4 regions of the Methylobacterium sp. 17Sr1-1 genome follow, and region 4 is predicted to be linked to each of the others. Evidence: predicted binding sites of a transcription regulator. Region 4 holds the regulator's gene; each other region holds the start of a gene.
What was found. The regulator LexA, encoded in region 4, represses DNA repair genes until DNA is damaged. The targets are predictions, from matches to a motif close to TGTTCNNNNTGTGTTCNG.
Positions count from the first base shown of each region.

Region 1 (5,389 bases), 1.6 Mb from region 4:
TTACCAGAGAAAGGCTTGCCGGAGACGGGCGTCTCGGGGAGGGGAGTGTCGGACATCGGATCAATCGGCCTCGGCGAGGATCGCCATCCGGCGCGGCGAGGCGACCGCGAGGTCGGTCAGCGGCGTGGGATAGTCGCCGGTGAAGCAGTGGTCGGTGTATTGCGGGCAGGCGGCGTCGCGGCCCTCCTCGCCCATCGCCCGGTAGAGCCCCGGGATCGACAGGAAGGCGAGCGAGTCGGCGCCGATATACTGGCGCATGCTCTCCAGGTCGTGGGTCGCGGCGAGCAGCTTCTCCTTCTCCGGCGTGTCGATGCCGTAGAAGTCGGGATGGGTGATCGGCGGCGAGGCGATGCGGAAATGCACCTCGCGGGCGCCGGCCTCGCGCATCATCCGGACGATCTTCACCGAGGTGGTGCCGCGCACCAGGCTGTCGTCGACGAGGATGATGCGCTTGCCCTCGACCGCGGCGCGGTTGGCCGAGTGCTTCATCCGCACGCCGAGCTCGCGCACCGACTGGGTCGGCTGGATGAAGGTGCGGCCGACATAGTGGTTGCGGATGATCCCGAGCTCGTAGGGCAGCCCGGTCTGCTGGGCGTAGCCGAGCGCCGCCGGCACGCCGGAATCCGGCACCGGGATGACGATGTCGGCCTCGGCCGGCGATTCCTTCGCCAGCTCGACGCCGATGTTCTTGCGCACGGAGTAGACGTTCTTGCCGTTCACGATCGAATCGGGACGGGCGAAGTAGATGTACTCGAAGATGCAGGGACGGAGCGGCTGCGCCCGGGCGAAGCGGATCGACTCGATGCCGTCTTCCGAGATCACCACCATCTCGCCGTTCTCGACGTCGCGCACGAAGCGGGCGCCGATGATGTCGAGGGCGCAGGTCTCGGAGGCCAGGATGTAGCGGCCGTCGAGCTCGCCCAGCACCAGCGGGCGGATGCCCAAGGGATCGCGGGCGCCGATCAGCTTCTTGTTCGTCATCATCACGAGGGCGTAGGCGCCCTCGATCTGGCGGAGCGCATCCATCACCCTGTCGACGATGCGGACGTGGCGCGAGCGGGCGACGAGGTGGAGGATCGCCTCCGTGTCGGAGGTCGACTGGCAGATCGCGCCGTCGCGCACGAGCTGGCGGCGCAGGAGCAGGCCGTTCGTCAGGTTGCCGTTATGGGCGACCGAGAGGCCGCCGGTCTCGAGCTCGGCGAAGAGCGGCTGCACGTTGCGCAGGATGGTCTCGCCGGTCGTCGAGTAGCGCACGTGGCCGATCGCGGCCTCGCCCTTCAGGCGCTCGATCGTGGCGAGGTCGGAGAACGAATCGCCGACGAGGCCCATGCGGCGCTCGGAGTGGAAGACCCGGCCGTCGAACGACACGATGCCGGCCGCCTCTTGGCCGCGATGCTGCAGGGCGTGGAGGCCGAGCGCCACGATCGCGGCGGCGTCCGGATGGCCGTAGATGCCGAAGACGCCGCACTCCTCGCGCAGGGTGTCGCCGTCGAGATCGAGATCGCCGCCGAACGCCTCGCTCGCCCCGGGGGCACCCCGGAAGGTTTCGCTGCGTGCTGACATGATGAGAAGCCCCTGGTGGCCGGTCACCGCACGGCCTCGCCTCGCCGACCCCGCGCACCGAAACCTCCGCGCGCGGGCCTGATGTCTCCAGCGAAGCAGGGTCCGGGCCGCGCCCGCCGGGGAGCGTTGCGTCCGGAATCTCACCTCGCGCCGGCTATGTAGTCGTTGCGGTCGGCGGAACCAAGGCGTCACGCGTGCGTTGCGCGGCGTACCTCACATGCAAAGGGCGCCGGTCGGGCGCCCTTCTCGTCGTGCGGTTCAGTGCCGGTTCATCAGGGCCGGTTCAGCGGCGCGGGCTGGCGTCGGTCCGGCGCTGGGGCGGGGTGTCGGCCTCCGCCGGGGCGTCGGTGCCGGGATCGGTCTCGGGCTTGGGCTTGCGGAACTGCTTGAGCAGCCCCTCCGGGTTGTCCGGCAGCATCGCCACGAGCTTCTGGCCGCTATTCTCCAGGATCTCGCGGCTGCGGGCCTGCTGGGCCCAGTCCGGCACCTTGCCCTGGACCAGCCAGGCGAGGAAGACCCAGCCGATGACGCAGATCAGGAAGCCGCGGGCCGCCCCGAAGGCGAGGCCGAGGCTGCGGTCGACCGCGCCGATGCGCGAATCGAGGATCAGGTCCGAGATCTTCACGGTGATCACCGAGACAACCAGCAGGGTGACGAGGAAGATCGCGGCGATCGAGACCACCAGCGAGACGGTGTCGCTGGAGACGTGCTGCTTTACGGTCGGCAGCAGCAGCGGGTGCAGGGTCCAGGCGAGGCCGGCCGCCGCGACCCAGGCCACGATCGCCAGCACCTCGCGGGTGAAGCCCCGCACCGCCGCGAGCAACGCGGAGATGACGACGACACCCAGCACGACGAGATCGAGAACGGAGAACGGCATCGGCAGGAACGGTTCGGGGGCTGTAGCGTTGCCTCGGGGTTCGCGGCTGCCCTGACCGCCGGGGTTGTATACGCTGCCGGATCGGATCCGTCACCCTCGCGCTGACAGGCCGTCCCGCTCAGATGTCCTCGTCGTCGTAGGCCGGCATCCGCTGCGGCTGGCGCCGCCCGCCGCGGACCGGCTTGCCGCTGGCCGCCACCCCCGCCACCAGGTCGGCGATGTGGCGAAGGCTCTCCGCTGGAAACCCCGTGCCGGACCCGTCGCGGCCGGCGCCCTCGCGCCCGATCCCTTCGCGACCTTGGGGCATCAGGGCCTTGGCGAAGCCGAGCTTCTGCGCTTCCTTGAGCCGCGCCGGCGCCTGCGCCACCGGGCGGATCGCCCCCGACAGGCCGACCTCGCCGAAATACACCGCGTCCGACGGCAAGGCCGCGCCGGAGAGCGAGGAGACCAGCGCCGCCGCCACCGCGAGATCGGCGGCGGGCTCGCCGATGCGCAGGCCTCCGGCGACGTTGAGGTAGACGTCGTGGCCCCCCAGGCGGATGCCGCCATGGGCCTCCAGCACGGCGAGCACCATCGACAGGCGATTGGGATCCCAGCCGACCACGGCGCGGCGCGGCATGCCGAGCGCCGAGGGCGCCACCAGGGCCTGGATCTCGACGAGGAGCGGCCGCGTGCCCTCCATCCCGGCGAAGACCGCGGTGCCCGGCGCCGCGAGGTCGCGCCCGGCGAGGAACAGGGCCGAGGGATTCGGCACTTCCGCCAGGCCCCCGTCGGTCATCTCGAACACCCCGATCTCGTCGGTCGGGCCGAAGCGGTTCTTCACCGCCCGCAGGATGCGGAAATGGTGGCCCTGGTCGCCCTCGAACGAGGCGACGGCATCCACCATGTGCTCGACGACCCGCGGTCCGGCGATCTGCCCGTCCTTGGTGACGTGGCCGACCAGGATCACGGCGGTTCCGGAGGTCTTGGCGAAGCGGATCAGGCTCTGGGCCGAGCCGCGGACCTGCGTCACCGTGCCGGGGGCCGACTCGACCGTCTCGGTCCACATCGTCTGGATCGAATCGATGATCGCGAGCGCCGGCGGCTTGCCCTGGCTCAGGGTCGCGATGATGTCCTCGACGTTGGTCTCGGCGGCCAGCTCGACGGGCGCGCTCGCGAGTCCCAGCCGCTCGGCCCGCAGGCGCACCTGGCCCACCGCCTCCTCGCCCGAGATGTAGGCGACGCGCTCGCCCCGCTTCGCCAGGGCGGCGGAGGCCTGCATCAGCAGCGTCGACTTGCCGATGCCGGGATCGCCCCCGAGCAGGATCACCGAGCCGCGCACGAAGCCGCCGCCGGTGACCCGGTCGAGCTCGGCGATGCCGGACGAGGTCCGCGGCGCCTCCTTGACCTCGCCGGTGAGGCCTTCCAGCGGGAAGATCCGGCCGCGCGCCCGGCTCGGCCGCGTCGCGACCGGCCCGGAGACGGGGCTTGCCGCACCGGTCTCCTCGACGATCGTGTTCCAGCCGTTGCAGGCCTCGCAGCGCCCGCGCCAGCGGTTGTAGACCGCGCCGCAGGACTGGCAGGCGAAGGTCTGGTGGTTCTTCGCCATCGGCGGCGGATCTCCGAGAGGGGGGGCCGCGCGCCGGCAGCCGCGTGTGTTCCTGATATGTCCCGAGGCGTGCCATGGTGCAACCGTGAGCCCGCGACCATTCGGAAACGAAGCTGCCGCGCTGGCGTCCCAATCCCCCGCGACAGCTTGGGCGCAACTCGCGTGAAGGAAGCGTGCCCGATGTCCCGGTCCAGCCAGGGTTTTCACTACGACCGCGTCCAGCGCGGCTTCCACTGGCTGATGGCGGCCCTGATCGTGGCGGCGCTCGGGCTGGGCATCTACGCCGCCTGGCAGGTGCCCGGCACCTCGCCGCGGCGGGAACTCCTCGACATCCACAAGTCGCTCGGCCTGACGGTGCTGCTGCTCCTGCCGCTCCGCTTCGTCTACCGGCTCGTCGCCGGCGAGCCGGCCTACCGTGCGCCGCCGACCCGCAGCGCGCATCTCGCCGCGAGCCTGGCGCACCTGACCCTCTACGCCCTGATGCTGCTGCTGCCGATCAGCGGCTACGTCTACTCGGCGGCGGGCGGCTACGGCCTACCGTGGTTCGGGGTGTTCTCCTTCCCGCGCGTCGTCCCGGTCGACAAGGCGCTGTCGCAGGCGGGTTACGGCGCGCATTACTGGATCGGCTGGGGTTTGGGCGTCGTGCTCGCCCTGCACCTGCTGGCGGTCGCCTGGCACGCCTGGATCCGCCGCGACGAGGTGATGGGGCGGATGTGGCCGCGGCGGGGGGCCAGGGCTTCCGCTTGATCTGCTCCGATAAAAGTAAAGCTCGGGATTCCTCCTCTCCCCGCGGGCGGGAGAGGGCCGAACCCTCGTTCAGAGGGTTCGGCAAGCCCGTGTAGCGAACCGGAGGTTCGCCGCGAGGGTGAGGGGGTGGTTCCGGAGAAGCCTCATCCGTCGAGACCCCCTCACCCTCGCTCCGGCTTCGCCTGCGCTCGCCGCGTTCCCTGGACGGGAACACGGCCCTCTCCCCGCCCGCGGGGAGAGGAGAGAAACCGAGCTTCTTCTTTCATCGGACAGCTCTATCGCTCACGATGAGAGAGGACCTTGCCCTCAAATTCGTCAGGCACAGGCGGAGAACGCATTCTCCACCAACCCGCCCACCCGCTCCGCCCCGAGCGCCTCGTCGAACAGGATGCGGTAGACGATCGGTGCGACGACCCGGTCGAGCACCGTGTCGATGTGCGGAAACACCTCGCCCCGCGCCGCCGCGCGCTCCGCGATGACTGTGATCTGCTGCCTGACATAGCCGCAGCAGCGCCGCGGCCCGGCCCCGCCCTCGGCGGCGAGCACGTCGCGGATCATCTCGCGGCCGAGGCTGGAGGACATCTCCTCGGCATATTGCTCGGCCCAGGCCAAAA
Region 1 is NZ_CP029552.1:3,492,456-3,497,844, forward strand. Features, by position in the region: gene DK412_RS15665 (SDR family NAD(P)-dependent oxidoreductase) at 1-56, opposite strand, end outside; gene purF (amidophosphoribosyltransferase) at 61-1,563, opposite strand; gene DK412_RS15675 (CvpA family protein) at 1,847-2,440, opposite strand; gene radA (DNA repair protein RadA) at 2,559-4,028, opposite strand; gene DK412_RS15685 (cytochrome b) at 4,209-4,775, shown strand; gene DK412_RS15690 (TetR/AcrR family transcriptional regulator) at 5,091-5,389, opposite strand, start outside.
Region 1: a site for LexA is predicted at 4,076-4,093, ahead of radA (DNA repair protein RadA). Genes of this name have one in related genera too.

Region 2 (5,389 bases), 1.8 Mb from region 4:
CATCCTCGGCCTGCTCGCGCTGCTCGCCATGGCGGGCGTGTTCTGCCTGTTCGCCTTCGCCATCGGGGCGATCCAGCTCACCGGCCAGGGCACCCGCAACGACGTCACCAAGGCGGTGGTCGACGCCGCCCCCGACGGCATGATCGCCATGGAGGAGGGCGGCCGGCCGATCTACGCCAACGCCGCCTACCTGAAGCTCGCCGGCAGCGACACCTTCACCAACCTGCGCCCCGTGGAGCGGGTCTTCGTCGGCTCGCCGGAGGTGTCGGAGGCGGTCTACCGCCTGGCGCAGGCTGCGCGCGAGGGCCGCTCCCTGTCCGAGGAGATCCGCATGGCGCCCCCGCCGGGCGGCGCGGCGGAGCGCGACTTCGCGTGGTTCCGCATCGGCGTGCGGCCGCTGCCGCTGCCGCGCCGCCCCGTCTCCCTGTGGAGCGTCGCCGACATCACCCACGAGCGCGAGCGCCAGGAGAACGTCTTCCAGGAGCTCCAGCACGCGATCGACTACCTCGACCACGCGCCGGCGGGATTCATGGCGGTCGATCCCAAGGGCTCGGTCGTCTACATGAACGCGACGCTCGCCGCCTGGCTCGGCCACGACCTGGCGCAGGTCGGCTCGGGGGGCCTGCGCCTGTCCGAGATCCTGCCCGACGACCTCGGGCCGGTGCTGATCGGCGGCAACGGCCAGCCCGGCGAGGTCCGCACCGACCGCTTCGACCTCGATCTGCGCCGGCGCAACGGCCACCCGCTCTCGGCCCGGCTCTACCACCGCGTGGCCTACGGCCAGGACGGCAGGCCGGGCGATTCGCGCACCCTCGTGCTCAACCGTTCCGCCGGCGAGGAGAGCGACGATCCCCAGCAGGCGGCCGAGCTGCGCTTCGACCGGTTCTTCAACACCAGCCCGGTGGCGGTCGCCACGCTCGCCGCCGACGGGGGGCTGGTGCGCGCCAACGCCTCGTTCGCGCGCCTGTTCGGCACCCTGCCGCGCACCGGCGACGGCTCCGAGGCCGGTCCCCCGGTGCGCGATTTCATCGTCGAGCGCGACCGCCACGTGATCGACGCGGCGGCGCGCGCCGCGGCGGAGGGGCGGGGCGACGTGCCGCCGGTCGAGGTCGGGGTCTCGGCGCCGGTCAACCGCTCGGCCCGGATCTGGCTCAGCCCGGCCGGCAGCGCCGGCGGCGCCGAGGGCGCGGTCATCCTCTACGCCCTCGACACCACGGCCCAGCACCAGCTCCAGCAGCAGGTCAACCAGGCCCAGAAGATGGAGATGGTCGGCCAGCTCGCCGGCGGCATCGCGCACGACTTCAACAACGTGCTGCAGGCGATCATCGGCTACTCGGACCTGTTGCTGGCGAGCCACCGGCCGACCGACCCGGCCTTCCAGGACATCATGCAGATCAAGCAGAACGCCAACCGGGCCGCGAGCCTGGTGCGGCAGCTGCTGGCCTTCTCGCGCCGCCAGACCCTGCGGCCGGAGGTGATCCATCTCGGCGAGGCGCTCTCCGACCTCACCCTGCTGCTGAAGCGCCTGCTCGGCGAGCGGGTCGAGCTCGACCTGAAACACGGCCGCGACCTCTGGCCGGTCAAGGCCGACGTCAACCAGTTCGAGCAGGTGATCGTGAACCTCGCGGTCAATGCCCGCGACGCGATGCCGGAGGGCGGGCGCCTCCTGATCCGCACCGCCAACATGACCGCGGAGGCCGTGGGGGCGTTGCGCCTCAACGGCCTGCCGGGCGCCGACCACGTGCTGATCGAGGTCAGCGACACCGGCACCGGCATGACGCCGGAGGTGATGGAGAAGATCTTCGAGCCGTTCTTCACCACGAAGGAGGTCAACAAGGGCACGGGCCTCGGCCTCTCGACGGTGTTCGGCATCGTCAAGCAGTCCGGCGGCTACATCGACGTGCGCTCGACCGTCGGCCAGGGCACGGTCTTCGCCATCTACCTGCCGCGCCACGTGCCGGTGCCGGAGGTGGAGGCGCCGGAGACGCTGCCCGAGATCGCCCCGCCCACGCCCGGCGCCGCCCCGGCGGCGGCCGCACCCGCGCCCGCGGCGGAGCCCGCGAAGGCGCCGGCCCGCGACCTCACCGGCGTCGGCACGATCCTGCTCGTCGAGGACGAGGACCCGGTCCGCGCCGTCAATGGCCGGGCGCTCACCGCGAAGGGTTACACCGTGCTCGAGGCGGCCTCCGGCCTCGAGGCGCTTCAGATCATGCAGGAGCGCGACGTGCCGGTCGACCTCGTCGTCTCCGATGTGGTGATGCCCGAGATGGACGGCCCGACCCTGCTGCGCGAACTCCGCAAGACCCACCCGGCCCTGAAGGTGATCTTCGTCTCCGGCTACGCCGAGGACGCGTTCCGCAAGAACCTGCCCGACGGCGAGGAGTTCAATTTCCTGCCCAAGCCCTTCAGCCTCAAGCAGCTCGTCGAGACGGTGAAGACCACGATGGCGGGGTGAAGGGCCCCGCATCCTTGTGGCCGCCACCCTCCGGGCTTACATCCATGTATGTAACGAGGAGGCGGCCATGAAGAGCGCGATCAGCATGCGCGAACTCCAGAAGATGTCGGCTGGCGCCATCCAGGCGCTGCCGCATGCCGTGCCGATCAAGAACGGCACCCAGACCGTCGGCATCCTGCTACCGCTTCATCGCGTGCCTCCGGAATACATGCGCAAGGTGCTGGCCGACATCGATGCGGCGGCGGCGCGTCGGACACCAGAGGAGAACGCCGTGATCGATCGGCTACTGGCCGAGCGCGGCGCCGAGTGACGATCTGATCGATCGTCTCCGTGAGAGCGCCCCGTCCTCCGTCTCCGATCATCGTCGTCGATACCAACATCATCCTGAGCGTCGCCCTGGGGCGACGATCCCGCCCCGCCTTCGAGATCATTCGGGCGCGGAGAGAACTCGTCACATCGGTCCGATCCGTCGAAGAGGCCCTAGGCGTGCTCCACGACCTGAAGGGCGTGCGCGAGACGATGACGGCGCAGACAGAAGCGATTCTGCGCGATCTCGCGATCGTTGAGGCGGCGGCCTATGCCAAGTCTTTGCCCGAGGCCACGCACGTCCTCTCTCACGCCGTCGCCTTCCGCAACGGCTCGACCAGCGACGCCCACTTCCTCGCCTGCGCCTGGCTGCTAGATGCCGACATCTGGAGCCACGACCGCGACTTCGCCGGGACCGGCTGGCCGTCCTGGTCGAACGCCAACCTGCTGCGCTCCCTCGATGCGTCCTAATCCCCCGGCGATTTTCCCATCCGCCCTTGCCGATTGAGAACAAAACGAGTACATAAAACCCAGCCGCGCGATTGAGACTTGCCGCCCCTCCTGCCATAAGGACCCGCCGAGATGGCTCAGCCCCAGATGCGACTGGTGGAAAACCCGACCATGGACAAAGACAAGTCGAAGGCGATCGACGCCGCCCTCGCCCAGATCGAGCGCGCCTTCGGCAAGGGCTCGATCATGCGGCTCGGCAAGGGCGACAAGGTGCAGGAGGTCGAGGTCGTCTCGACCGGCTCGCTCGGCCTCGACATCGCGCTCGGCGTCGGCGGCCTGCCGCGCGGGCGCGTGATCGAGATCTACGGGCCGGAATCCTCCGGCAAGACCACGCTCGCCCTCCACACCATCGCCGAGGCCCAGAAGAAGGGCGGCGTCTGCGCCTTCGTGGATGCCGAGCACGCCCTCGACCCGGTCTATGCCCGCAAGCTCGGCGTCAACCTCGACGACCTCCTGATCTCGCAGCCCGATACCGGCGAGCAGGCCCTCGAGATCACCGACACCCTGGTGCGCTCCGGCGCCATCGACGTGCTGGTGGTCGATTCGGTGGCCGCGCTGACCCCGCGGGCCGAGATCGAGGGCGAGATGGGCGACCAGCAGCCGGGCCTCCAGGCCCGCCTGATGAGCCAGGCCCTGCGCAAGCTCACCGGCTCGATCTCGCGCTCGAACTGCATGGTCATCTTCATCAACCAGATCCGGATGAAGATCGGCGTGATGTACGGCAGCCCCGAGACCACGACGGGCGGCAACGCGCTGAAGTTCTACGCCTCGGTGCGGCTCGACATCCGCCGCATCTCGACCCTCAAGGACCGCGACCAGCCGATCGGCAACAGCGTCCGGGTCAAGGTGGTCAAGAACAAGGTGGCGCCGCCGTTCAAGCAGGTCGAGTTCGACATCATGTTCGGCGAGGGCGTGTCGAAGGTCGGCGAGCTGATCGACCTCGGCGTCAAGGCCGGCATCGTCGAGAAGTCGGGTGCCTGGTTCTCCTACGACAGCCAGCGCCTCGGCCAGGGCCGCGAGAACTCGAAGGGCTTCCTGCGCGACAATCCCGACATCGCCAACAAGATCGAGGCCTCGATCCGGCAGAATTCGGGATTGGTCGCCGACAAGATCCTCGAGAACGCGACGCCGACGGCCGACGACCTCGACGAGGGATCGGCCTGATCCGACGGATCGGGTCCGGCGATATCCGGGGCCGCCGCGCGACGAGCGCGGCGGCCCTTTTTCGTCACGGAGCGCCCGGCCCGGCCCAGCCGAACAGCCCGGCGAACACGAAGCCGATGCCGACGATCGCGACTCCCCAGACCGGCGTGCGGATCCACGGAATGCCGAAGCCGTAGATCGGCAGGTAGAGGAGCCGGGCCCAGAAGTAGAGCGTGGCGCCCCAGGCCACCGCGCCGCCCTGCCTCCCTGAGACCGACGCGGCCAGCACCAGGGCGGCGAAGAGCGGGAAGGTCTCGAAGAAGTTCCTCGACGCGCGCTGGAGGCGCGCCGCGGCCCCGGTGACCTCGCCCTCGCTCTCGCGGTTGCCCGCCGCCCAGGTCAGCCCGCCACGCTGGCCGAGGCCGGAGGCGGAGGCCGCCACGATGTGGACGAAGCCGAGGGCGGCCGAGAAGGCGAGGAGGCGGATTTCGTCGGTCATGGGGCACGGGTCCTGCCGGGCGGGCCGGCGGCCGCGCTTGCGTCAGGCTCAGATAGCGGCCCGGGCCCGCCTCGACACGGGGGGAGCGCGTGACTAAAGACACGCGGATGCATCCGCGGGCCGCCCGCGATGCGCCGATGTCCTGAGCCCGCCCGCCCGGCCCGCCTTCCGCAGAGACGATTCTTCCCATGAGTGGCGTCAACGAGATCCGGTCCACCTTCCTGGACTACTTCGCCAAGCACGGCCACGAAGCGGTGCCGTCCTCGCCGCTGGTGCCGCGCAACGATCCGACGTTGATGTTCACCAACGCCGGCATGGTGCAGTTCAAGAACGTCTTCACCGGCGTCGAGAAGCGGCCCTACCAGCGCGCCGTCACGGCTCAGAAATGCGTGCGCGCCGGCGGCAAGCACAACGATCTCGACAATGTCGGGTACACGGCGCGCCACCACACCTTCTTCGAGATGCTGGGCAATTTC
Region 2 is NZ_CP029552.1:3,670,445-3,675,833, forward strand. Features, by position in the region: gene DK412_RS16510 (response regulator) at 1-2,455, shown strand, start outside; gene DK412_RS16515 (hypothetical protein) at 2,523-2,765, shown strand; gene DK412_RS16520 (PIN domain-containing protein) at 2,786-3,232, shown strand; gene recA (recombinase RecA) at 3,344-4,435, shown strand; gene DK412_RS16530 (MAPEG family protein) at 4,500-4,913, opposite strand; gene alaS (alanine--tRNA ligase) at 5,102-5,389, shown strand, end outside.
Region 2: a site for LexA is predicted at 3,268-3,285, ahead of recA (recombinase RecA). Genes of this name have one in related genera too.

Region 3 (5,389 bases), 870 kb from region 4:
CCGGCATCGGCGTAGGTGCCGATGCCGAGATTGGTGTCGGAGCGCAGGCCGTAGAGCTGGGCCGCCAGGCCCCAGTCCCGCGCGCCCTCGTCGCCGAGCGCCCGGGGACGCCAGCACCGCTGCGGCGCGGCGATCACCGTCGCCTCGGCGCGCTGCTCGCCGAACGTCACCGTGAGGCGGTGGTAGCCGGGGGTGAGCGGCGGCAGCTCGATCGCGTCGGCCTCGGGGCCCAAGGCCACGCGCCCGTCGCGCGCCGTGCCGCGCTCGTCGACGATCCGCCAGCTCACCGTGCCGGCCGCCTCGCCCAGCCGGACCGGGACCCGCGCGGCGCGGCGCGCCTCGACCGGCACCAGCGGCGGCACCAGGCCGTGCCGCAGGGCGCGGATGCGCTCCAGGCTCGCTCGCGCCTCCGCGTCGGTCCCCGCCGGCAGGCCCAGGGCCGCGAGCAGCCCCTGGCGCACGGAGAGCGGGGTCTCGACGCGCCGGCCGAAGGCGTCGGTGTAGTCCGCGGCGATGCCCGCCTCATCGGCGAGCCGCGCGACGACATCCTCGGTCACGGCCATCTCAAGCCACCTCTTTCACGAACACGCCCGACCACGCGGGCAGGACCAGGGAGCCGTCCTCGTCCTGCGAGACGGAAGGAGAACGCCAGACGACGCGGCCGGGCAGCGGCCCGGGCTCGTAGGATGCGCCGCCGAACACGCCGACGAAGCGCAAGGAGCCCCCGGCATAGCGCCACGTCACGTCGATCACGTCGGGCCGCGGCAGCGCGTACCGTCCGCCCTGCCAGGCGGTCTTCGTCAGCGGCACCACCTCGCGCTGGCGCAGCGCCAGCAGCGCGGTGGTGTCGGCCAGGACCTCGCGGTGGGGCGAGCGTTCCCGCTCCGCCCAATCGAGCTTGGAGCGCCGGAACGTCTCCTCGGCCGTGGGATCCGGGATCGTCTTCGCCTTCTCCTCGTCGGCGAAGGCGGCGAAGCTCTTGAACTCGCGACGCCGGCCGTCGCGGACCGCCTTGTTCAGATCCTCGTCGGGGGCGAAGTCGACGAAGAACAGGAACGGCGTCGAGGCCGACCATTCCTCGCCCATCCACAGCATCGGGATCTGCGGGCTGAGCAGCAGCCCGGCCCGGGCGAGCGCCAGCTTGTCGGCATCGGCGAGGTGGCTCAGGCGCTCGCCGAGCGCCCGGTTGCCGACCTGGTCATGATTCTGCAGGAAGGTGACGAAGGCCGACGGCGGCAGGTGGGCCGAGGGCTCGCCGCGGGGGTGGTTGTCGAGCGTCTTGAACGGCTCGCCCTGATAGGCGAACCCTTCCGCGAGGCTGCGGGCGAGGTGGGCGGCCGGCTTGTCGGAAAAACTCTCGTAGTAGCCGGAATCCTCGCCCGTCAGCAGGATGTGCCAGCCGTGATGGGTGTCGTCGGCCCATTGCGCGCTGTGGTAGCGCGGCTGACCCGCGTCGTCCCGCTCCAGCCACGAGGCCTGGTTGGCCTCGTTCTCCAGCATCAAGTGGATCGGCCGCTCGGGGAACGCCCCGCGGATTCGCTCGGCCAACTCGCCGAGGAAGTGTTTGTCGGAGTCGTCCAGGATCGCGTGGACCGCGTCGAAGCGCAGGCCGTCGATATGGAACTCCTCTAGCCAGTACAGCGAGTTGTGGATGAAGTAGTCCCGCACCACCTCGCCGCTGGTCTTGCCGTCGAAATTGATGCCGGCGCCCCACGGCGTCTGGTGCCGCTCGGTGAAGAACGACTTGGCGTAGGCGTGGAGGTAATTTCCGGCCGGGCCGAAATGGTTGTAGACGACGTCGAGGAAGACCATCAGCCCGAGGGAATGGGCCCGGTCGACGAGGCGGCGCAGGTCGTCGGGGCTACCGTATGCGGAATCCGGCGCGTAGGGCAGCACGCCGTCATAGCCCCAGTTGCGACTGCCCTTGAAGTCGGCGAGCGGAAGCAACTCGATCGCGGTGACACCGAGGTCGCGCAAGGATTCGAGCTTGCCGGTCAGCGCCGCGTAGGTCCCCTCCGGCGTCGCGGTGCCGACATGGCACTCGTAGATCACCGTCTCCTCGAACGGGCGCCCGGCCCAAGTCTGGTCGGTCCAGGCGAAGGATGCGGGATCGACCACCTCGCTCAAGCCGGACACGTCCTCCGGCTGGAAGCGCGAGGCCGGATCGGGCACCACGAGGTCGCCGTCGATCCGGTAGCCGTAGCGGGCGCCGGCGCGCACGCCCGGCACCGTCACGCGCCGCCAGCCCTCGCCCTGGTCCTCCAGCGGATGCTCGGTCCCGTCGAGCACCAGGGCGACGCTCGCCGCGGTCGATGCCCAGAGGGCGAAGCGCACGCCCTCCGGTCCGATTTCCGCACCGAATGGCATGCTGTGGGTGCGCCGCATCGGGCCACCATCCTTCAAGAGCAAGAGTGTGCGAACGGCGTGGGGTGCCGCTCAGGAAATTCGGGTGGATTGCGCAGGTTCCGCGGGCCGATCCCGCATTGCGGGAGTTGCATCGCGAGGCGGGAGCTAAGGCGCTCCCCGCCCGCGGCAATGGCAGGGCCCTGTGGTCGCCGGGGACGGTCCGCGCGGGGGCCTCAGAACGCCCAGGCGAGGGTCGCCGCGAAGGCCGCCGCGACGGCCGCGCCGGTCGCCGTCATCGCCACGCGGCCGATCCCGACGGCGGCCGCGGCGACGCCCTCCTCGGCGAAGCCGAAGGCCTGGCCGGCGGCCTGCTCGGCACGGGCGAGGGAGAGATGACGAGCATGGCGGTTGACGGATTTCATCGTCGGAACGCTCCTGCGGCGCGCCGCCCGTCCGGCGTCGGGAGCGGCCACCCGGACAACGGGCGGTCACGGCCGAGGTTCCGGGGGGTATCGTGCGCGTCACCGGGCTTTAAGGGAATTTGTTTACGTCTCGGTGACTCTGGTACGGGTTCTGCGGCGCGGCGATTCCACGCCGCCCGGCCACGCCCGTTCGCCACACCCTGCAGCCGCGCAAAGGCTCTTTTTGTTCCGCGTTTGTTCCGGTATAGGGAAAGGATGACCTCGAATGCTGCCAGAGCCCTTCCCCCACCGCGAGGCCGTCGCGTGAGCGAGGCCGCACGAGACCTGTTCGGACCGGGGGGCAAGCCTCCCGGTGCCAATCCCGCCGGATCGAAGCCGCCGGCGGACCCGCTCAAGGCCGAGGCCGTGAAGCGGATCAAGCCCGTTGCCGTGCCTCCACCCGCGGAGGAGGCCGGCTACGACGCCTCGGCGATCGAGGTGCTGGAGGGGCTGGAGCCGGTGCGGCGCCGGCCCGGCATGTATATCGGCGGCACCGACGAGAAGGCGCTGCACCACCTCTTCGCCGAGGTGATCGACAACTCGATGGATGAGGCGGTGGCGGGACATGCCAGCTTCATCGAGGTGGAGCTGGAGGAGAGCGGCTGCCTCGCCGTGACCGACAACGGCCGCGGCATCCCGATCGATCCGCACCCGAAATTCCCTGGCAAGTCGGCGCTCGAGGTCATCATGACCACGCTGCATGCCGGCGGCAAGTTCGACTCGAAGGTCTACGAGACCTCGGGCGGCCTGCACGGCGTCGGCATCTCGGTGGTGAACGCCCTGTCGGACGTGCTCGAGGTCGAGGTCGCCCGCAACCAGACCCTCTACCGGCAGACCTTCTCCCGCGGCCACGCGCAGGGGCCGATCGAGACGGTCGGCCGGGTGCAGAACCGGCGCGGCACCAAGGTGCGCTTCCATCCCGATGCCGAGATCTTCGGCGAGCACAGGTTCGATCCGCGCCGCCTGTTCAAGATGGCGCGCTCGAAGGCCTACCTGTTCGGCGGCGTCGAGATCCGCTGGCGCTGCGCCCCGTCCCTGCTGGAGGGCGTCGAGAACGTGCCGGCCGAGGCCGTGCACCGCTTCCCGGCGGGCCTGAAGGACTATCTCGCCCGCGAGATCGACGGCAAGGAACTCGTCGCCGACAACGTCTTCTCCGGCAAGGTCACCAAACCCGGCAGCCACGGCTCCCTCGAATGGGCGGTGGCCTGGCTCGCGAACGACGACGGCTTCTCGTCGTCCTACTGCAACACCATTCCAACGCCCGAGGGCGGCACCCACGAGAGCGGGATGCGGGTGGCCCTGCTGCGGGGCCTGCGCGACCACGCCGAGCGGGTCGGCCAGGTCAAGCGGATGGCCTCGGTCACCGCCGACGACGTGATGGCGACCTGCGCGGCGATGCTGTCGGTCTTCATCCGCGAGCCCGAGTTCCAGGGCCAGACCAAGGACAAGCTCGCGACGCTGGAGGCCTCCCGCATCGTCGAGGCGGCGATCCGCGACGCCTTCGACCATTGGCTCGCCGCCTCGCCGACCCAGGCCAACAAGCTCCTCGACTGGGTGATCGACCGGGCCGAGGAGCGCCTGCGCCGGCGCCAGGAGAAGGAGGTCGCCCGCAAGACCGCGACCCGCAAGCTGCGGCTGCCGGGCAAGCTCGCCGATTGCTCGAAGGCCGGCGCCGCCGGCTCCGAGATCTTCATCGTCGAGGGCGATTCGGCCGGCGGCTCGGCCAAGCAGGCGCGCGACCGCGCCACCCAGGCGATCCTGCCCCTGCGCGGCAAGATCCTCAACGTCGCCTCGGCGAGCCGGGACAAGCTCGGGGCCAACCAGCTCCTCTCCGACCTGATCCAGGCGCTCGGCTGCGGCATCGGCAAGCAGTACCGGCACGACGACCTTCGCTACGAGAAGGTCATCATCATGACCGACGCCGACGTCGACGGCGCCCACATCGCCTCGCTGCTGATCACCTTCTTCTACCGGCAGATGCCGGAGCTGATCGAGGGCGGCCACCTGTACCTGGCGGTCCCTCCCCTCTACCGGCTGACCCAGGGGGCGAAGAGCGCCTATGCCCGGGACGACCGCCACAAGGAGCAGCTGCTCAAGACCACCTTCAAGTCGGGCAAGGTCGAGATCGGGCGCTTCAAAGGCCTCGGCGAGATGATGCCCGGCCAGCTCAAGGAGACCACGATGGACCCCAAGAAGCGCACGCTCCTGCGGGTCGAGGTGGTGGAGGAGGCGCGCGACGCCACCGGCGACACGGTCGAGCGGCTGATGGGCAACAAGCCCGAGGCCCGCTTCGCCTTCATCTCCGAGCGGGCGGTCTTCGCCGACGAGATCGAGCTCGATATCTGACGATCGCCCGGGAACGGCGTTGCCGTTCCCGGATCCGGTTCCGACGCAAGAAGGGCCCGGCCGCGCGAGCGGCCGGGCCCTTCTTGCGTTCGGCCGGTGCCCGCCGTGACGGACGACCGCGCCTGCCCCAACGCGAAAAGCCCGGCCGTGAGGCCGGGCTCCGCTCCGTCGAGGTGACGGAGTGCGACGACTAGAAGCCGTTGAACTTGTAGTTCAGGCCGGCGCGGACGACCGCG
Region 3 is NZ_CP029552.1:2,727,749-2,733,137, forward strand. Features, by position in the region: gene DK412_RS12320 (malto-oligosyltrehalose synthase) at 1-563, opposite strand, end outside; gene treZ (malto-oligosyltrehalose trehalohydrolase) at 565-2,385, opposite strand; gene DK412_RS12330 (hypothetical protein) at 2,580-2,768, opposite strand; gene parE (DNA topoisomerase IV subunit B) at 3,072-5,153, shown strand; gene DK412_RS12340 (outer membrane beta-barrel protein) at 5,344-5,389, opposite strand, start outside.
Region 3: a site for LexA is predicted at 2,993-3,010, ahead of parE (DNA topoisomerase IV subunit B). Genes of this name have one in related genera too.

Region 4 (5,389 bases):
TCCGGCCGCTCGCGTCTATAGACCGCGGCTCGCGGACCTGCGGGCTTTCGCCCGGCGGGTTGCCCGTGCTTCCATGCCCTGACACGCGACGCCACGATCCCGCCGGGATCGCTCGGGCCTCGCCTTTTTGAATGAGGAACGCCGATGGCCAACACCGTGTCGGCCAAGAAGATGACCCGCAAGATTGCCAAGCGTACGGCAGTCAACCGCTCGCGCCGCAGCCGCATGCGCACCTTCATCCGCAAGGTCGAGGAGGCGATCGAGGCCGGCGATCACGGCATCGCGCTGACCGCCCTGCGGACCGCCGAGCCGGAGATCATGCGCGCGTCCCAGAAGGGGATCGTGCACAAGAACACCGCCTCGCGGAAGGTCTCGCGCCTCGCCGCCCGCGTGAAGGGCCTGCAGGCCGCCCAGGCGTAACGCCTGGTGCCTGAGTGACCGCCGAACGTTCGGCCTCGCGGATCCGCGCCGCCACGGCGTGACCGGTCCGAGAGACGAGAGGAAATGGCCCGGCCTGCGCGCCGGGCTTTTTCGTGTCTGCATCCGACGAGGGCGCGTGGTCCGAGGAAATTGCCGCACGCCCCCCTGCTGTCCGGGAAAAAGAAGTGGCACGGGTTTCACCTCTCCACGTGGGCGGGGAGAGGGCCGTGTCGCCGTTCAGGCGATACGGCAAGCGGAGGCGAAAGCCGGAGCGAGGGTGAGGGGGTGTTTCCGGAGGAGCCTCGCGCGTCGAGACCCCCTCACCCTCGCGGCGAACCTTCGGTTCGCTGCTCCCTGAGCCCCTTCGGAGCTCAGGCCTCTCCCCGCGAGAAGTCGGGCTTGCCCGACTTCGTCTGTTGCTTGCAGATCCCGGGCAAGCCCGGGATCTGTCGGGGAGAGGGGAGTTCCCCCGCCTCGTCCTTTTCCCCGGACAGACTTGCCCGCCTCGCATCGGGGCATACCGAAGCGGGGTGGCGACGGTCGCCCGGCCCGAGAGCCGCCGACCCTTCTCGCCATCAGCGTGCCACGAATTCTTGGAATTTGGCCGGTGTCATTTAGCCGGGATTAACCAAGAGGCCGCTCAATACGAGGGCTTAAGGTTGATCCTTTCCTAAACGGCCGATCTCACCGGCCCGTCGGGCGCTCGCGCGCCGGCGGCCGGCCGGGCGGGCCCGTGCGGGACAAGCCATCGAGTACAGGCCGCATGGACCTCGTCGCGTATTCGTCCGGTCGCCTCGCCCCGGGCTCCCTCCGCCGCCGCCGCCGCAACCGGCGGCTTCTCGGCATCGCCGCCGTGCTCGGCGGCATCGGCGCCGCCGCCGGCCTGATGCCGCGCGAGGCGGCCCGGCCCCCGGTGGCGGGCCTCGTGGCGGATCCGGTCGCGCCGCTGCGCGAGGCGCGCATCTCCCCGGCCGAGCTCGGCTGGATGCTCGCGCCGGTGCCGACCCTCGGGGGCGACGCGGCGGGCTTCACCCGCGAGGGTCCGGCCGAGTCGCACCCGCTCGCCGCGGCCGCGACTCCGGTCCCCGCGCCGCAGCGCCTCGCCGAGGCCGCGCCGGCCGCCCTCGTCGAGCGGGACCTCTCGCCGCTCGCGGCCCTGCGCCCCGATGCCGAGCCGCGCGAGGCCGCGCCGTCCGCGGCGGTGCAGCCCGCCACCACGCCGCTCGTCGCCGTACCCCTGCCGGTGCCGCGCCCGCCCGAGCTGCGCCCCTCCGAGGCGCGGCCCGCGCCGACCGTGCTGGCGACCCGCGTGCCGCGGCGTTCCACGCAGGCCATGGCCTCGACCCAGAGCGTGTTCAAGGCCGCGCTGCCGGAGGAGCCGTCGCTGTTCGACCGGATCTTCGGGGGAGGGGGGGCGAGCGCCCCGACGCAGACCCTCGCCTACGCGGCCCCCGGCGGCCTCGATCCGAGCCCGCGGCCGCGCCTGAGCGCCAGCCCCGGCATCGCGGTCTACGACATCAGCGCCCGCACCGTGACCCTGCCGAGCGGCGAGTCGCTGGAGGCGCATTCCGGCCTCGGGCCGCACATGGACGATCCGCGCAACGTCCACCTGAAGATGCGCGGCGCCACGCCGCCCGGCACCTACGATCTCACCGAGCGCGAGGCGCTGTTCCACGGCGTCCGGGCGATCCGGCTCAACCCGGTCGGCGGCAGCGGCGCCATCCACAACCGGGTCGGGCTGCTCGCCCATACCTACATGCTCGGCCCGAGCGGCGCCTCGAACGGCTGCGTCTCGTTCCGCAACTACGACCGCTTTTTGCAGGCCTTCCTGCGCGGCGAGGTCCGCCGCCTCGTCGTGGTGCCGGGCAGCGGCGCGAGCGACCTGCCGCGGATCGGGCGGGGCGGGCCGTCGGATCGGGCGACACGGGGCTGAGAGAGCCAGTTCGATCGGCCCTCGACGGAACTTGACACCCTCCGCGTCATCCCGGGGCCACGCAGTGGAACCCGGGATCCATCACCGCCGACATCGGAGAACGAGACGGGATCGGTCGCCGCATCATCCTGCCTCGTTAGCGGCTATGGCTTCCGGGTTCCGCTGCGCGGCCCCGGGATGACGCAGAGGGTTTGACTTCGGCCTGCCGACTCGAACAGCTCCCCCGAGTCGGGCCGGATCCGGCGGAACCAGTCGGCGTCTCGCGTGTACACGCCCCTCAACGAGAGGAGAGCGTCGGATGAAGTCGATCCTGGGGGCTGGCATCGTGGCGGTTCTCCTGCTCCCCGCGCCGGCGCTGGCGCAGGCGCAGCAGACCACGGTCGGCCCCGGCGGCCTGCGGCTGCCCCAGGTCATCGCCGGCCCGCCCCCGGCCCCCGCCGCAAGCACCGACGGCGCGGTCGCTCCCCCGGTCCACGTCGATTCCCTGGCGGACGCGTTCCACCGGCCGCTCTCCGCGACCGCGGAGCCGCCGCCGAACCCGCTCTTCGCCCGCGAGCCGGAGCCCGCCCGGCGCTAGCAGAGCGTCGTTCCGCTGCTCGCGAGGTGCGGTTTGCCTGCCCGACATCGCCCGAATTGACCCGGATCTCTTCCCTCTGCTGCGTTCTCCCGCCGCAGTTCGAGACCCGCTTGCGGAACACTTGCGGAACGCTTACCATGTTCGTGGTTTGTTTCCGGAGCGCGACAGCGCGGGGATGAGAGTGTCACATGCTCACGCGTAAGCAGTTGGACCTGCTCCGCTTCATTCAGCAGAGAATGCGCGAGACGGGCGTCCCCCCGTCCTTCGACGAGATGAAGGACGCCCTCGATCTCAAGTCGAAATCGGGCATCCACCGCCTGATCACGGCCCTGGAGGAGCGGGGCTTCCTGCGCCGCCTGCCGAACCGGGCCCGGGCGATCGAGGTGATCCGCATCCCCGACGCGGTGACCGGGCCCGTGGCGGCCGCGCCCGCAGGGCATGGATCCGGAGGCCTTGGATCCGGCGCCGAGGTGCTGCGGTTCAACCCCAGCGTGGTCGAGGGCGGGCGCGCCCACGAGCCGAAGCGGCCCGCCGGCATCCCCGCGATGGCCACGGCGTCGGACGAGAACGGCCAGTCGGTCAGCGTGCCGGTGATGGGCCGGATCGCCGCCGGTACGCCGATCTCGGCGATCCAGAGCCAGAGCCGCTCGGTGGCGATGTCGCCGGACTTCCTCGCCAGCGGCGAGCACTACGCGCTCGAGGTGCGCGGCGACTCGATGATCGAGGCCGGCATCCTCGACGGCGACCTCGTGGTGATCCGCCGCCAGGAGACCGCCAATACCGGCGACATCATCGTGGCGCTGATCGACGACGAGGAGGCGACCCTCAAGCGCCTGCGTCGCCGCGGCTCCTCGATCGCGCTCGAAGCCGCCAACCCGGCCTACGAGACCCGGGTGCTCGGGCCGGACCGGGTGCGGATCCAGGGCCGGCTGGTGAGCCTCGTCCGGAAATATTGAGGGACAGGACGGGGCGGACCGGAGGCCGGTCCGCCCCGTCCTGCGTTCGCAATCCTCGTGAGCCGCCCGCGCGCTCAGACGGTCCGGCTGAAGACCCGCGACGCCGTCGGGAAGCTGGCGGCGGCCTGTTCGTCAAGGCCGAGATTGGCGGCGAGCAGGTGGCGCGGCGCCTGGGCGAGCCAGCCCGCCAATGACGACTCGCTGTAGACCCCGCTGTCGTGCACGCCGACGAGCTCGGCCGTTCCGGTCCCGATATTCTCGACGGAGTGTCCGCAGGCCCGCGGAATGTAGGCGCAGTCGCCCGGGCCCAGCTCGGCCACGGCTAGGCGCTTGTCCGGCCCGAACAGGGTCACGCGGGTGCGCCCCCGCAGGACGTAGTGCCACTCGTTCGCGCCCGGATGCCAGTGCGGGGTGTGGATCGCACCGGGCGCGAGCCGCACGAGAAGGCCGGTCATCCCCGCCGAGACCGGGAAGGCGCTCGCGGGCGCCACCCGCATCGTGCTGCCGGCGGCATCCACGATCGTGTCGCTCCCCGCCAGCCCGTAGCGATGCGACCGTGACGGCGCGAGAGGCCGCTCGGCCCGCGCGGCCGGGCCGTCGAGGGGCAGGACGGGCCCCTGCATGATGTAGGTCTCGCCCGGGGGAAGCGCCGCCAGCGTCGCCTCCGGCACGCCGAGGGCGTGGCCGAGGATCGCCGGGTCGAGGCGGCTCATCCAGTCGGAGAGCCCGAAGGTGCCGTGCTCACCGTAGAGGCCGTCGTCGAAGGCGAGGATCGCGTGGCACGGATCGGTCCCGAGGGCCTGGATCGCGTGGGCGTGGCCGCCGGGAAAGTACCAGGTGTCCCCGGGCGCGAAGTTGACGACCTCCATCTCGCCCGCGGCGTCGATCACCGTCGCCTGGCAATGCCCGGCGACGATGTAGCCCCACTCCGCCGAGCTGTGCCAATGCATCTCGCGCACGCCGCCCGGGTTGAGGAACAGGTGCGCGCCGGCGATCCCGGTGGCGATGGGGAGCTGGCGCGTCGTGACGTCCCGGGCCCAGCCGCCCGAGGTCGCCTTGATCGGGCCGGCATCGAGCGAGATGGTGAAGGCCGGCGGCGCACCGGCCTTGCGGGGGATCGTGCGCAGGAAGGTGCCGGCGGGGGCGACGTCGGCGCCGGCGGCGTGACCGTCGTCCGTGGCGGCGAAGGCGCCGCCGACGGCGAAGCTGCCGCCCGCGGCCAGGGTTCCGAGGAAGACGCGGCGGCTGGTCTGGTCCATGAAGCCCTCTCGACGAAAGGGCGCGATGTCGCGACGAGTCCCGCTCGGCCCGGGCGCCCGCATGCATGATCAGCGTTCCGGCTCGACTGGGCGTCCTTCGTTTGAGGGACACTTAACCGGTGATTCGACTTCCCAGTGGCGGTTTCCGGAAGTCGATCGGCGAGCCGGAGGCTGTCACGACTTCCACCCCCCTCAATGCGCGCTGCCCGTCGCCACGAACTTGAACAGGAATACGCCCGCGATC
Region 4 is NZ_CP029552.1:1,854,692-1,860,080, forward strand. Features, by position in the region: gene rpsT (30S ribosomal protein S20) at 145-420, shown strand; gene DK412_RS08355 (tlde1 domain-containing protein) at 1,184-2,353, shown strand; gene DK412_RS08360 (hypothetical protein) at 2,652-2,930, shown strand; gene lexA (transcriptional repressor LexA) at 3,119-3,886, shown strand; gene DK412_RS08370 (cupin domain-containing protein) at 3,961-5,145, opposite strand; gene DK412_RS08375 (NCS2 family permease) at 5,338-5,389, opposite strand, start outside.